Oharaeibacter diazotrophicus: one gene and its partners. The protein of the gene in region 3 interacts with the protein of the main gene of each other region in a pairwise test. Links are inferred from orthologs where the notes say so. Each region holds a gene or a part of one and is shown on either strand. Other genes may lie near its edges.

The links.
Region 1: the proteins of EDD54_RS20500 (region 3) and EDD54_RS16180 interact in binary tests that used the Escherichia coli proteins (3 or more experiments, as listed by UniProt). The link is inferred for Oharaeibacter diazotrophicus from one-to-one orthologs.
Region 2: the proteins of EDD54_RS20500 (region 3) and EDD54_RS08360 interact in binary tests that used the Escherichia coli proteins (3 or more experiments, as listed by UniProt). The link is inferred for Oharaeibacter diazotrophicus from one-to-one orthologs.

The regions. Positions count from the first base shown.
Region 1 is NZ_SNXY01000009.1:243,415-248,031, reverse strand. What follows is about bases 1-2,994. They hold EDD54_RS16180 (LytR/AlgR family response regulator transcription factor), read left to right. Parts: upstream 1-1,101; coding sequence 1,102-1,887; downstream 1,888-2,994. Other genes in these bases: EDD54_RS16175 (hypothetical protein), read left to right, coding at 2,013-2,993; EDD54_RS16185 (sensor histidine kinase), read left to right, coding at 38-1,105. Outside these bases: EDD54_RS16170 (formate--tetrahydrofolate ligase), read left to right, coding at 3,235-4,617. UniProt on the Escherichia coli protein: Member of the two-component regulatory system BtsS/BtsR, which is part of a nutrient-sensing regulatory network composed of BtsS/BtsR, the low-affinity pyruvate signaling system YpdA/YpdB and their respective target proteins, BtsT and YhjX.
Region 2 is NZ_SNXY01000006.1:1,778,033-1,782,593, forward strand. The notes cover bases 1,624-4,561. They hold EDD54_RS08360 (sulfate/molybdate ABC transporter ATP-binding protein), read right to left. Parts: upstream 3,644-4,561; coding sequence 2,603-3,643; downstream 1,624-2,602. Other genes in these bases: EDD54_RS08355 (styrene monooxygenase/indole monooxygenase family protein), read left to right, coding at 1,624-2,369; cysW (sulfate ABC transporter permease subunit CysW), read right to left, coding at 3,658-4,494. In the rest of the region: EDD54_RS08345 (flavin reductase family protein), read left to right, coding at 1-216; EDD54_RS08350 (SDR family oxidoreductase), read left to right, coding at 277-1,062; more of EDD54_RS08355, read left to right, coding at 1,137-1,623. UniProt on the Escherichia coli protein: Part of the ABC transporter complex CysAWTP involved in sulfate/thiosulfate import. Responsible for energy coupling to the transport system.
Region 3 is NZ_SNXY01000011.1:49,435-53,834, forward strand. Bases 1-2,978 are described here. They hold EDD54_RS20500 (glutamate-5-semialdehyde dehydrogenase), read right to left. Parts: upstream 2,144-2,978; coding sequence 857-2,143; downstream 1-856. Other genes in these bases: rsfS (ribosome silencing factor), read right to left, coding at 1-75; EDD54_RS20495 (nicotinate-nucleotide adenylyltransferase), read right to left, coding at 222-860; proB (glutamate 5-kinase), read right to left, coding at 2,187-2,978. In the rest of the region: more of proB, read right to left, coding at 2,979-3,356; GTPase ObgE, read right to left, coding at 3,353-4,396. UniProt on the Escherichia coli protein: Catalyzes the NADPH-dependent reduction of L-glutamate 5-phosphate into L-glutamate 5-semialdehyde and phosphate. The product spontaneously undergoes cyclization to form 1-pyrroline-5-carboxylate.

The DNA of each region.
Region 1 (4,617 bases), on a different replicon or contig from region 3:
GACCTGGACGGGCGGGGGCGGCAGGATGGCGAGGGCCATGGAAATCGACGGTCCGGGAGATTCGTCGCGCGAGTTCCGCCGCGCGGCGCTCGGACTCGGGCTCGTCTACTGGGCGGGCGTGTTCGTGAGCTCCAGCTTCCTCTGGGGTCTCGCCGGAACCGATCCGATCACCTCGGCTCCGGGCAAGCTCGCCTACATGGCGCTCTGCTCCGGCGTCACCACGGTGATCGCGCTGGTGCTGATGCGGGTGACGACGCTCTCCTTCCCCGCCAAGGCGGCCCTCTGCTTCGTGCTGGCGCACCTCGCCGGTCCGGTCGGGGTCGCGATCAACTTCGGGATCTACGTGGTTTGCGTGTGGCCGCAGCCGGTGGTCTTCGACCTCCACGCAGCCGCCCTCGACATGGTCGACACCACCGCGGGCTTCTTCGGCTGGGCCTGCCTGTTCATGGCGCTGCTCTACAGCTTCGAGGTGCGCGACCGCGAGCGGCGCCTCGCCGCCGTGCGCGAGGAGGCGCTGGCGGCGCAGATGCGCGCGCTGCGCTACCAGGTAAACCCGCACTTCCTGTTCAACACCCTGAACTCGATCGCCGGCCTGGTCGAGGAGGGTGCCGCCGAGCGTGCCGGCCGGATGGTGATGTCGCTGTCGACCTTCCTGCGCACGACGCTCGCGGTCGACCCGTTCGACGACGTGCCGCTCGCCGACGAGATCGCGCTCCAGGCCGGCTATCTCGCGATCGAGCGCGAGCGCTTCTCCGACCGCCTCCGCCTCGGCGTCGACGCTCCGCCCGACCTGATGGACGCGCTGGTGCCCAGCCTGATCCTGCAGCCGCTGGTCGAGAACGCGGTCAAGCACGGCGTCGGCGCCACCGCCGGCTCGGTCGAGATCGCGCTCGCGGCGCGCCGCTCCGCCGGCCGGCTGCAGTTGATCGTCGAGAACGACATGCCCGCGGCCCCCTGCGACGCGCCGCCCGGCATCGGCCTCGGGCTGCGCAACGTCGCCGACCGGCTGGCGGCGCGCTTTCCGGGCGATGCCGCCTTCAGCGCCGGACCGGTGGCGCCCGGCCGCTGGCGCGCCGTCGTCGACCTGCCGTGGCGGGCGGCATGACCGGCCTCTCGGTCCTCGTCGTCGACGACGAGCCGCTCGCCCGTCGCCGCCTGATCCGCCTCGCCGGCGCGCTCGCCTGGGTCGGCCGGATCGCCGAGGCCGGCGACGTCGCCGGCGCGCTCCGCTCCCTCGCGGACGAGCCGGCCGACGTGCTGCTGCTCGACGTCCAGATGCCCGGCGGCGACGGCTTCGACCTGCTCGCCCGGCTGCCCGCGGGGATCGCCCCGGCCGTCGTGTTCGTCACCGCCTTCGACCACCACGCGCTGCGCGCCTTCGAGGCCGCCGCGGTCGACTACGTCACCAAGCCGGTCGAGCCGGCGCGCCTCCGCGTCGCGATGGAGCGCGCCCGCGCCGCCGTCGCCGCCCGTGGCCATGCCGAGCGCGTCGCCGAACTGCAGGAGACCGTGGCGACGCTGCGCCGGGCGGTCGGCGCCCGCGAGCGTCGCAGCCGCGACCTCTGGGTCCGCGTCGGCGCAGACCACGTCCGCCTCGCCGCCGAGGCGATCCTGCGCATCCAAGCGGAGCGCGACTACGTCCGCATCCACGTCCGCGGCGCCGACTACCTCCACCACGAGAGCCTCGCGGCGCTGGGGGAGCGGCTCGACCCCGCCGAGTTCCTGCGCATCCACCGCGGCACCATCGTCCGCCGCGACGCCGTGGCGCGCATCCGGACCGGCGCCTATTCGGCGCTGATCGCCGTGCTCGCCGACGGCACCGAGCTCAAGGTCGGCCGCACCTACGCCGCCGCCGTGCGTGCCGCGCTGTCCCGTCCCGGATGCTGAGAGGCTTCGGCCGCATCGGTGTCCCCGGTACGCCGCCGCGCTGCCGGCAGGGCCGCCGCCGCCGCTAGTCTCCCCGCCACGCCGGCCGCGCCCCCCGCCGCCGGTCCGTCCATTGGGGAGTTTCCATGATGCGATCGATCATCCGGGCCGTCGTCCTCGCCGCGCCCATCGCTGCCGCGACGCCCGCCGCGGCGGACGGCACCGTGCATCTCGAGGGCGCGGTGCCGCGGATCGAGGCCGGCAACCGTCTGGTGCTCGACAACGTCCGCATCACCGGTTCCGGCTACTCGATCGCCGATTCCTGGCGCCTGACCTACGCCTTCGACGGCGCGACGCGCGACCTGAAGCTCGCGGCCACGGCCAAGTTCGCGAACGTCGGCCTCGTCAGCGAATGGCTGTTCGCCCGCAACGTCACGGTGCCGCAGCCGAACTTCAAGGTCGACGGCGTCGCCTATCCCTCGGGCACCCAGTTCACCTTGCCCGCGATGGCGATCAAGCCGTTGGTCGCGACCTACTCGCTGCAGCCCGGCCACGTGATGTCCTGGCGCGTCAGCCTCGCCTCGACGGAGTTCGACTTCGAGTTCCGCGACCCCTCCGGCAAGCCGCTCCTGAAGATGCGCTCGGCGGCCAATGCCAACATCGTCACCGAGCCGGTGCCGATCCTGAAGGCCGGCACCTACCGGCTCGTCGTCAAGCCCGTCGGCGCGCCGAGCATGACCATCCGCCTGATGTCCTTCAACGCCAACAATCGGCCGCTGAAGACCGTGGTCGACGGTTCGGCGATCAGCGAGGACTTCGTCGTCAACATCCGCGACTACGCCAAGTTCAGAGTCTATCTCGACAAGGGCCGGACGCTGCGGATGACCAAACCCTTCACCGACGTCACCATCCGCCTCGTCGACGTCTACGGCCGCCGACTCGCCTCCTACACCGGCCTGCCGATGATCTACGATTCCAAGGCGGCCGGCTGGTACACCGTGTTCGTCTACAACGAACGCGGCTGGGGCGCGCGCTACGACGGCACCGTCCAGGTGGCGCAGACGCCTGCGGCGCGCGTCAAGGACGACGCCGTCGCGGTTCCCGCCGCGGCCGTGGCGGCGCGCTGACGGCCGCGGTCGCGACCAAACGTCCTAGCGGCGGCCCGGGCCCGGAACGGCGCGCGGCCGCCGCCCGCACGAATCCACGGACGCGCGGGTTCGCTTAGAAAAATCGAAATCGCCCGATAGAAATTCTGTCGGCCGGCAGGCTATCGCTCGTATCGGTGCTGCGTCACGCTGGATCCATCGGGATCCGCGCGCCCCTCGAAGGGCAGGCGCGGAACGGAGGAATGCCGGGAGCACGCATGCCATGCTGAGCGACATCGAGATCGCACGCGCCGCAACGATGAAGCCGATCGGCGCGGTCGCCGAACGACTGGGGATTCCGGGCGACGCCCTGGTGCCCTACGGCAAGCACATCGCCAAGATCGACCACGCCTTCATCCGTTCCGTCCAGGACCGGCCGCGCGGCAAGCTGGTGCTCGTCACTGCGATCACCCCGACGCCGGCCGGCGAGGGCAAGACCACCACCACGGTCGGCCTCGGCGACGCGCTGAACCGGATCGGCCGCAAGGCGGCGATCTGCCTGCGCGAGCCCTCGCTCGGCCCCTGCTTCGGCGTCAAGGGCGGCGCGGCCGGCGGCGGTTACAGCCAGGTCGTGCCGATGGAGGAGATCAACCTCCACTTCACCGGCGACTTCCACGCGATCACCTCGGCGCACAACCTCCTGTCCGCCATGATCGACAACCACGTCTACTGGGGCAACGAGCCGAAGATCGACGGCCGCCGCCTGACGTGGCGCCGCGTGCTCGACATGAACGACCGCATGCTGCGCAACCAGCTCAACGGCCTCGGCGGCACCACCAACGGCTTCCCCAAGGAGGACGGCTTCGACATTACCGTCGCCTCCGAGGTGATGGCGGTGTTCTGCCTGTCGAAGGACCTGAAGGATCTCGAGGCGCGGCTGTCGCGCATGGTGATCGGCGAGACCGACAAGAAGGAGTTCCTGACCGCCGCCGCCGTCGGCGCCCCCGGCGCCATGGCGGTGCTCCTCAAGGACGCGCTGCAGCCGAACCTCGTGCAGACGCTCGAGGGCAACCCGGCCTTCGTCCACGGCGGCCCGTTCGCCAACATCGCCCACGGCTGCAACTCGGTGATCGCCACCGAGACGGCGCTGCGCCTCGCCGACGTGGTCGTGACCGAGGCCGGCTTCGGCGCCGACCTCGGCGCCGAGAAGTTCATGGACATCAAGTGCCGCATGACCGGCCTCGCGCCGGACGCGGCGGTGATCGTCGCCACCATCCGCGCCCTCAAGATGCACGGCGGCGTCGCCAAGGAGGATCTCTCCAAGGAGAACACCGCGGCCCTCGAGGTCGGCTTCGCCAACCTCGCCCGCCACATCGAGAACGTCGCCAAGTTCGGCGTCGAGGCGGTGGTCGGCATCAACCGCTTCGCCTCCGACACCGACGCCGAGGTCTCGACGCTGCTGGCGCTCTGCGAGCGCGCCGGCGCCAAGGCGGTGATGTGCACCCACTTCGCCGAGGGCGGCAAGGGTGCCGAGGCGCTCGCCCACGAGGTCGCCGCGATCCTCGACGCGCCGCGCCGCGCCCAGTTCCGCACGCTCTACCCGGACGAGATGCCTCTGCTCGACAAGGTCGCGACCATCGCCCGCGAGATCTATCGCGCCGCCGGC
Region 2 (4,561 bases), on a different replicon or contig from region 3:
GCGCCGCGGCTCGCCGGCGCCGTCGCCGCCTTCGAATGCCGGCTCGAGAAGGCGGTCGAATTCGCCACCCACGTCGTCCTGTTCGGCGCCGTCGTCGGCACCGTCCTCGGCCCGGCCGGGCTCGCGCCGCTCGTCTACGTCGACGGCCGCTTCGCCGGCGTCGCCGATGCCGACGTCGACGCCGGATCCGGACAGCCGGACTCGCCGCGCGGATAGCGGGACGCCGCGGGCGCCCCGACCATCGGGGCATTCCGGATCGGGACGGGAGGATCTGACATGCGCGGACTCGAGGGCAGAACGGCGATCGTATCGGGCGGCGCCACGTTGATCGGCGAGGCCGTCGGCGCCACGCTCGCCGGCTACGGCACCAATGTCGTGATCGCCGACGTCGACGTCGCCGCCGGCGAGGCCGCCGCGGCGAGGATCGGCCGCGGCGCCCGCTTCCTCGCCTGCGACGTCACCTCCGACGCCGACGTCGCCGCCCTCGTCGCCGCCACCGTCGAGGCGACCGGCCGGCTCGACCATCTCGTCAACGTCGCCTGCACCTATCTCGACGACGGCGCCGACACCAGCCGCGCCGATTGGCTGAAGGCGCTCGACGTCAACATCGTCGGCTCGGTGATGTTGATGCAGGCGGCCCGGCCGCATCTGAAGGCGAACCGCGGCGCCATCGTCAACTTCGGCTCGATCTCGGCGCGCGTCGCCCAGATCGGCCGCTGGGTCTACCCGGTCTCGAAGGCGGCGATCCTCCAACTCACCCGCAACCAGGCCATGGACCTCGCCCCCGACGGCATCCGCGTCAACGCGGTGTCGCCGGGCTGGACCTGGTCCAACATCATGCGCCAGCTGACCAACGACCGCCGCGAGAAGGCCGACGCCGTGGCGAAGCCCTTCCACCTCCTCGGCCGCGCCGGCGATCCCGCCGAGGTCGGCGAGGCCGTCGCCTTCCTGCTCTCCGACGCCGCTTCCTTCGTCACCGGCACCGACCTCGCGGTCGACGGCGGCTACGGCGCCATGGGCCCCGAGCGCGCCGACCCGGCCATCCCGCTCCTGATGGAGTGAACCACCCCTTCCGCCGCGACGGGCGCGCCAGAACCGCCCGCGTCGGCCTCTTCCAGAGAACCAGGGACACCCCGATGACCAAGCGCAGCTTCACCATCGTCGGCGGCGGCCAGTCCGGGCTCCAGCTCGGCTGCGGCCTGCTCGACGCCGGCCACGACGTCCGCATCGTCCAGAACCGTACCGCCGAGGAGATCCACGGCGGCCGCGTCCTGTCCAGCCAGTGCATGTTCGGCGAGGCGCTCGTCAACGAGGCGGCCGTCGGCCTCGACTTCTGGACCGACACCTGCCCGACCGTCGACAGCATCAACTTCTGCGTCCCCGCGCCCGACGGCGCCGGCAAGGCGATCGACTGGAACGGCAAGCTCGACCGCCCCGCCCGTAGCGTCGACCAGCGCGTCAAGATCCCCGCCTGGATGGCCGAGTTCGAGCGCCGCGGCGGCCGGCTCGACATCGCCGAGGCCGGCATTCCCGACCTCGAGGCCTACGCCCGCGACAGCGACCTCGTGATCGTCGCCGCCGGCAAGGGCGACATCGCCCGTCTGTTCCCGCGCGACGCCGGCAAGTCGCCGTTCGACCGGCCGCAGCGCGCCCTGGCCCTCACCTACGTCACCGGCATGACGCCGCGGCCGGAGCACTCGGCGGTCTGCTTCAACCTGATCCCCGGCGTCGGCGAGTATTTCGTCTTCCCGGCGCTGACGACGTCCGGCCCTTGCGAGATCATGGTGTTCGAGGGCCTGCCCGGCGGCCCGATGGACTGCTGGCGCGACGTCCGTTCGCCGGCCGAGCATCTGGCGACCTCCAAGCGGATCCTCGAAACCTTCCTGCCGTGGGAAGCCGAGCGCTGCCGCGCCATCGAGCTCACCGACGACAACGGCATCCTCGCCGGCGCCTTCGCGCCCACGGTGCGCGAACCGGTGGGCCGGCTGCCCTCGGGCGCGGTCGTGCTCGGCCTCGCCGACGCGGTCTGCCTCAACGACCCGATCACCGGCCAGGGCTCCAACAACGCGTCGAAGGCCGCCAAGATCTACCTCGACGCCATCCTCGCCCACGGCGACCGCCCGTTCGACGCCGCCTTCATGCAGGCGACCTTCGACGCCTATTGGGCCTACGCGCAGTTCGTGGTCGGCTGGACCAACGCGCTCCTGCAGCCCCCGCCGCCGCACGTGCTCCGGATCATGGGCAGCGCCCAGGCCCACCCCGCCCTCGCCCGCCGCATCGCCAACGGCTTCGACGAACCGCGCGACCTCTTCCCCTGGTTCGCCGTCCCCGAGGAAGCCGACCGATACCTCGGCCAGCTCGCGGCGTGAAGGTGGCGTAGGGCGGCGGCGCCCCGGCCCGGCACCGCTGCTTTGACCCTCCCCTTGCGGGAGGGTCGGCGCAAAGCGCCGGGGAGGGTCGCCGGCTACGGGCTCGACGCGGCATGTTGCGTTGCGGCGGTGGAAGCCACCCCACCCCGCCGACCTTCGGCCGTCGACCCTCCCCGCAAGGGGGAGGGTAGAATTGTGGAGCGCCGACACCCGACGCCCCCGGCCCCGCCCCCTCAGGCCGCGAACAGCCCCGCGCGGTCGAGCCGCAGGAACGTCCGCGTCCCCACCGCCGGCGGGGTGAAGCCGGCCGGGGCGACGGCCTCGAGGTCGGCCTCCGCCCCGTCGAGCCGCACCGCGACCCGGCGCGACGATCCCGACCGGTGCAGCGACACCACCGTGCCCGGCAGGCCCTCGCCCTCGCGGGCGAAGGCGACGTTCTCCGGGCGCACGTAGAGCAGCCCGCGGCCGTCGGCGGCCCGCACCCCCGGCGCCAGCGGCACCGGGTTGGTGCCGAGCCGGGCGACGCCGCCGCGGATCTCCACCGGAATCCGCGCCGCCTCGCCGATGAAGTCGAACACGAACGGGCTGGCCGGGCGGTCGTACACGTCCTCGGGGCTGCCGATCTGCTCGATGCGGCCGTTCGACATCACCACCACGCGGTCGGCGAGGTCGAGCGCCTCCTCCTGGTCGTGGGTGACGAACACCGTGGTGTGGCCGGTCTTGTCGTGGAGCTCGCGCAGCCAGCGCCGGAGTTCCTTGCGCACCTTGGCGTCGAGCGCGCCGAACGGTTCGTCGAGCAGCAGCACCTGCGGCTCGATCGCGAGCGCCCGGGCGAGCGCGACGCGCTGGCGCTGGCCGCCGGAGAGCTGGGTCGGGTAGCGCTTGCCGAACTCGCCGAGCTGGACGAGGTCGAGCAGCGTCGCGACGCGCTTGGCGATCTCGGCCTCCGCCGGCCGGGTCGCGCGCGGGCGGGCGCGCAGGCCGAAGCCGACGTTGTCGGCCACCGTCATGTGCTTGAACAGGGCGTAGTGCTGGAACACGAAGCCGACGTTGCGCTCGCGCACCGTCTTCAGGCTGGCGTCGACACCGCCGAACAGCACCTGGCCGCGGGTCGGGAAGTCGAGCCCGGCGATGATGCGCAGCAGCGTGGTCTTGCCCGAACCGGACGGGCCGAGCAGCGCCAGCAGCTCCCCGGATGCGACCTCGAGGTCGACCGAGTGCAGCGCGGCGGCGGATCCGAAGTCCTTGGCGATCGAGCGGAGGTCGAGCTTCATCGAAAGGGCTCCCGTCAGTGGCGGCGGCCGGCCGCGAGTTCGTCCGCGAAGCGGACCTCGAGCAGCGTCTTCAGGCCGAGGGTGAGGAGGGCGAGCAGCGCCAGCACCGCGGCGACCGCGAAGGCGCCGACGAACTGGTACTCGTTGTAGAGGATTTCCACGTGCAGCGGCATCGTGTTGGTCAGGCCGCGGATGTGGCCGGACACCACCGACACCGCGCCGAACTCGCCCATGGCGCGGGCGTTGCAGAGCAGCACGCCGTAGAGCAGCGCCCATTTCACGTTGGGCAGTGTCACGGTGAGGAAGGTGCGCAGGCCCGAGGCGCCGAGCGACAGCGCGGCCTCCTCGTCGGTGGTGCCCTGCTCCTCCATCAGCGGGATCAGCTCGCGCGCCACGAACGGGAAGGTGACGAAGATCGTCGCCAGCACGATGCCGGGCACGGCGAACACCACCTGCAGGCCGGCGGCGTTGAGGATCGGCCCGAACCAGCCGTGGGTGGTGGAGTAGAGCAGCACGTAGACGAGGCCGGCGACCACCGGCGACACCGAGAACGGCAGGTCGATCAGGGTGATCAGGAAGGCCTTGCCGCGGAACTCGTACTTGGCGACCGCCCAGGCGGCGGCGACGCCGAACACGAGGTTGGCCGGCACCGCGATCGCGGCGACCAGCAGCGTCAGCCGGATCGCGGCGAGCGCGTCGGGGTCGGTCAGCGCCTCGACCACCGGGCCGAGGCCGCGGCGCAGCGCCTCGGCGAACACCGCGACCAGCGGCAGCAGCAGGAACAGCGCCAGCAGCGCCACCGCGACGAGGATCAGCGTGCGCCGGACCCACGGCGCCTCCTCGGTCGGCAGGCGTGGCGCCGGGCGGCGGGCGACCCGGACGGGGGCGGCGGCGGTGCGCGCGGGCGGCGGCACGGCC
Region 3 (4,400 bases):
CGCGGCGGCGTCGACGCCGGTCACGGCCGGGGACTGAGGAGCGCGGAAGGCCGCGCCCTCGGAAGAGAGTGCCATGTTCAGGGGGAATACCTCGTGTTCGGTCCGGTGTCGGTCGTCATGCGCTTCCGGGTGCCGGTAGCCGGCGGTGGAATCCTGCAGCGTCCCCGATGCCGCGGGGACTTCGCCCCGCCAGACTACATTGGGCCCGTCGGGCGACGTTTTCAAGACGCGTCCTCGCGCGGGAGGGCCGCGAATCGCGCAAGGCGTGCACGCAGCATGGTCGAGGACAGCGGCACGCGTGCTCCGGTGAGGAACACCCAGGCCGGCGGCGCGTGCCGGGCGAGCCGGGCGGCGTCGCGTTCGCGCAGGCGGGCGGCGGCGAAGCTGCGCGCCGCCCGGCCCGACAGCGCCCGGAAGGTCGAGCCGGGCCGGTCGATCACCGCCACCGGCACCAGGGCGGCGATCTCGCGCCAGCCGCCCCAGCGGTGGAAGCCGGCCCAGTTGTCGGCACCGATCACCAGCACGAAGCGGACGGCGGGATAGAGCCGGGTCAGCCGGCGCAGGAGGTCGACGGTGTAGCGGGTGCCGAGACGGGCCTCGAGGTCGGTGACGACGGCGCGGCCGCGGCCGGCGACCTTGACGACGGCGGCGAGCCGCTCGGCGATCGGCGGCAGCGCGCCGGTGTCCTTCAGCGGGTTGCCGGGGGTGACCAACCACCAGATCCGGTCGAGCCCGAGCCGGGCGAGCGCCATGTCGGCCGCGTGGCGGTGGCCGGCGTGCGGCGGGTCGAAGGATCCGCCGAACAGTCCGACCGTCTCGCCGGGGAAGGCCGGCGGCAGTCGCGGACGGGCCGACGTCACGGACGCAGCTGGCCGTTGCCGCGGACGCGGTACTTGAACGAGGTCAGTTGCTCGACGCCGACCGGCCCGCGCGCGTGCATCTTGCCGGTGGCGATGCCGATCTCGGCGCCCATGCCGAACTCGCCGCCGTCGGCGAACTGGGTCGAGGCGTTGTGGAGCACGATCGCCGAATCGATGCCGTTCAGGAAGCGCTCGGCGGTGTCGGGGTCGGCGGTGACGATCGCCTCGGTGTGGTGCGAGCCGTAGGTCTCGACGTGTTCGATCGCCGCCTCGACACCGTCGACCAGCGTCACCGAGATGATCGCGTCGAGATACTCGGTGCGCCAGTCCTCCTCGCTCGCCGGCGTCGCGGCGGGCCAGAGCGCGACCACCTCGTCGCTGCCGCGGATGGCGCAACCGCGGGCGGCGAGGGCGTCGAGGATCGGTGCGAGGTGGGTGGCGGCGACCGCGCGGTCGACCAGCAGCGTCTCGGCCGAGCCGCAGACGCCGGTGCGGCGCAGCTTGGCGTTGACGGCGATGGCGATCGCCATGTCGAGGTCGGCGGCCTTGTCGACGTAGACGTGGCAGATGCCCTCGAGATGGGCGAACACCGGCACCCGCGCCTCGGCCTGCACGCGCGCGACCAGGCTCTTGCCGCCGCGCGGCACGATCACGTCGACGGTGCCGCCGAGGCCGCCGAGCAGCATGCCGACGGCGGCGCGGTCGCGGGTCGGCACCAGCTGGATCGCGTCCTCGGGCAGGCCGGCGGCGGAGAGACCTTCGCGCAGCGCGGTCAGGATCGCCTCGGAGGAGGCGTAGCTGTCGGAGCCGCAGCGCAGGATCGCGGCGTTGCCGGCCATCAGCGCGAGCGCGCCGGCGTCGGCGGTCACGTTGGGCCGGCTCTCGTAGATGATGCCGATCACGCCGAGCGGCGTCGCCACCCGCTCGATGTGCAGGCCGTTGGGGCGGTCCCAGGCGGCGAGCACCTTGCCGACCGGATCGGGCAGGGCGGCGATCTCGTCGAGGGCGGCGGCGATCGCCTCGACGCGCGGCTCGGTCAGGGTGCCGCGGTCGAGGAAGGCGGCGGTCTGGCCGTTGACCTTCATCTCGGCGACGTCGATGGCGTTGGCGGCGAGGATCTCGGCGACGTGGGCGCGCACCGCGGCGGCCATGGCGGCGAGCGCGGCGCGCTTCTCGGCGGCGGTCGCCGTCGCGAGCCGCCGGGCGGCGGCGCGGGCGCGCCGGCCGAGGGCGAGCATCTCGTGCGCGAGGTCGTCGGCGGTGGGGGCGGCGGTGTGCAGCATGGCGCGTCGGTCCGGTGTGGTCGGGGGCAGCCCGGCGGGGCCGTCAGGTCCCGCCGACCTCGCCCTTCAGGACGAGGTCGTCGCGGTGGATCATCTCGGTGCGGCCGGCGATGCCGAGGATGTCCTCGATCGCCGCGGAGTTGCGGCCGCGGATGCGGTCGGCGTCGCCGTCGTCGTAGGCGACGAGGCCGCGCGCGACCTCGATGCCGGCGGCGTCGACCACCCGTACGGCGTCGCCGCGGCCGAAGCGACCCGAAACCGCGGTGACGCCGGCCGGCAGCAGGCTGCGGCCCTGACCGAGGGCGCGGACGGCGCCGGCGTCGACGGTCAGCGTGCCGCGCGGCTCGAGGTGGCCGGCGATCCACGCCTTGCGGGCGGTGACCGGGTTGGCCTCGGCGCGGAACAGGGTGTGGGTGCCGCCGGCGTCGATCAGGGCCAGCGGGCTCGCCACCTTGCCGGAGGCGATGATCATGGCGGTGCCGGCGACGGTCGCCATCTTGCCGGCCTCGATCTTGGTCTTCATGCCGCCGCGCGACAGCTCCGAGCCGGCGGCGCCGGCCATCGCCTCGATCTCTGGGGTGATGCGCTCGACCACCGGGATCAGCGTGGCGTTCGGGTCGTCCTTCGGCGGGGCGGTGTAGAGGCCGTCGATGTCGGAGAGCAGGACCAGCAGGTCGGCACCCATCATGGTGGCGACGCGGGCGGCGAGGCGGTCGTTGTCGCCGTAGCGGATCTCGGTGGTGGCGACGGTGTCGTTCTCGTTGATGACCGGCACGGCGCGCTTCTCGAGCAGGGTGCCGATGGTGGCGCGGCCGTTGAGGTAGCGGCGGCGCTCCTCGGTGTCGCCGAGGGTGAGCAGGATCTGTCCGGCGGTGATGCCGTGGGTGCCGAGCACCTCGGCCCAGGCGCGCGCCAGCGCGATCTGCCCGACCGCGGCGGCGGCCTGGCTCTCCTCGAGGCGGAGCTTGCCGGCTGGGAGGCCGAGCACGCCGCGGCCCATGGCGATGGCGCCGGAGGAGACCAGCAGCACGTCGGCGCCGCCGGCGGCGAGACGGGCGACGTCGGTGGCGACCGCCTCCATCCAGGCGCGCCGGAGCACGCCGGAGCGGCCCTCGACGAGCAGCGCCGAGCCGATCTTGACGACGATGCGGCGATAGCCGGCGAGCCGGCCGGCGAAGGGGGCCGCGGCGGCGGGGCGTTCGAGCGCGGTCATGGCCGCCAGTCCTCCTCGGCGTCCTTCGGGTGGACCTCGTCGTCCTCGGCGCGGCTGTCCTCGACGGTGCGCCACATCAGCTTCAGCGCGTCGTCGACGCCTTGGCCGGTGGCCGCCGAGAGCACGATCGGCGTTTTCTTGGCTGCGCGCTTCAGCTTCTGCAGCTTCTTCTTCAGCTCGTCCTCGGGCACCAGCTCGCACTTGGAGAGCGCCACGATCTCCGGCTTCTCGTCGAGGCCGCCGCCGTAGGCCTCGAGCTCGCCGCGGACGATGCGGTAGGCCTCGACCACGTCCTCGTTGGAGGCGTCGACGAGGTGCAGCAGCACGCCGCAGCGCTCGACGTGGCCGAGGAAGCGGTCGCCGAGACCGGTGCCCTCGTGGGCGCCCTCGATCAGGCCGGGGATGTCGGCGAGCACGAATTCGCGGGTGCCGACGCGCACGACGCCGAGGCCGGGGTGCAGCGTGGTGAAGGGATAGTCGGCGATCTTCGGCTTGGCCGCGGTGGTGCGGGCGAGGAAGGTCGACTTGCCGGCGTTGGGCAGGCCGACGAGGCCGGCGTCGGCGATCAGCTTCAGCCGCAGCCAGATCCACTTCTCCTCGCCGGGCAGGCCCGGGTTGGCCCGGCGCGGCGCCTGGTTGGTGGAGGTCTTGAAATAGGCATTGCCGAAGCCGCCGTTGCCGCCCTTGCAAAGCAGCACGCGCTGGCCGACCTCGGTCAGGTCGGCGATCAGGGTCTCGCCGTCCTCCTCGAGGATCTCGGTGCCCTCGGGCACGCGCAGCGTGACGTCCTCGCCCTTGCCGCCGGCCCGGTTGCGGCCCATGCCGTGGCCGCCGGTGCGGGCCTTGAAATGCTGCTGGTAGCGATAGTCGATCAGCGTGTTGAGACCGTCGACGCACTCGATCCAGACGTCGCCGCCGCGGCCGCCGTCGCCGCCGTCGGGGCCGCCGAATTCGATGAATTTCTCGCGGCGGAAGGAGACGCTGCCGGCGCCACCGTCGCCGGACCGCACGTACACCTTCGCCTGATCCAGGAACTTCATGGGA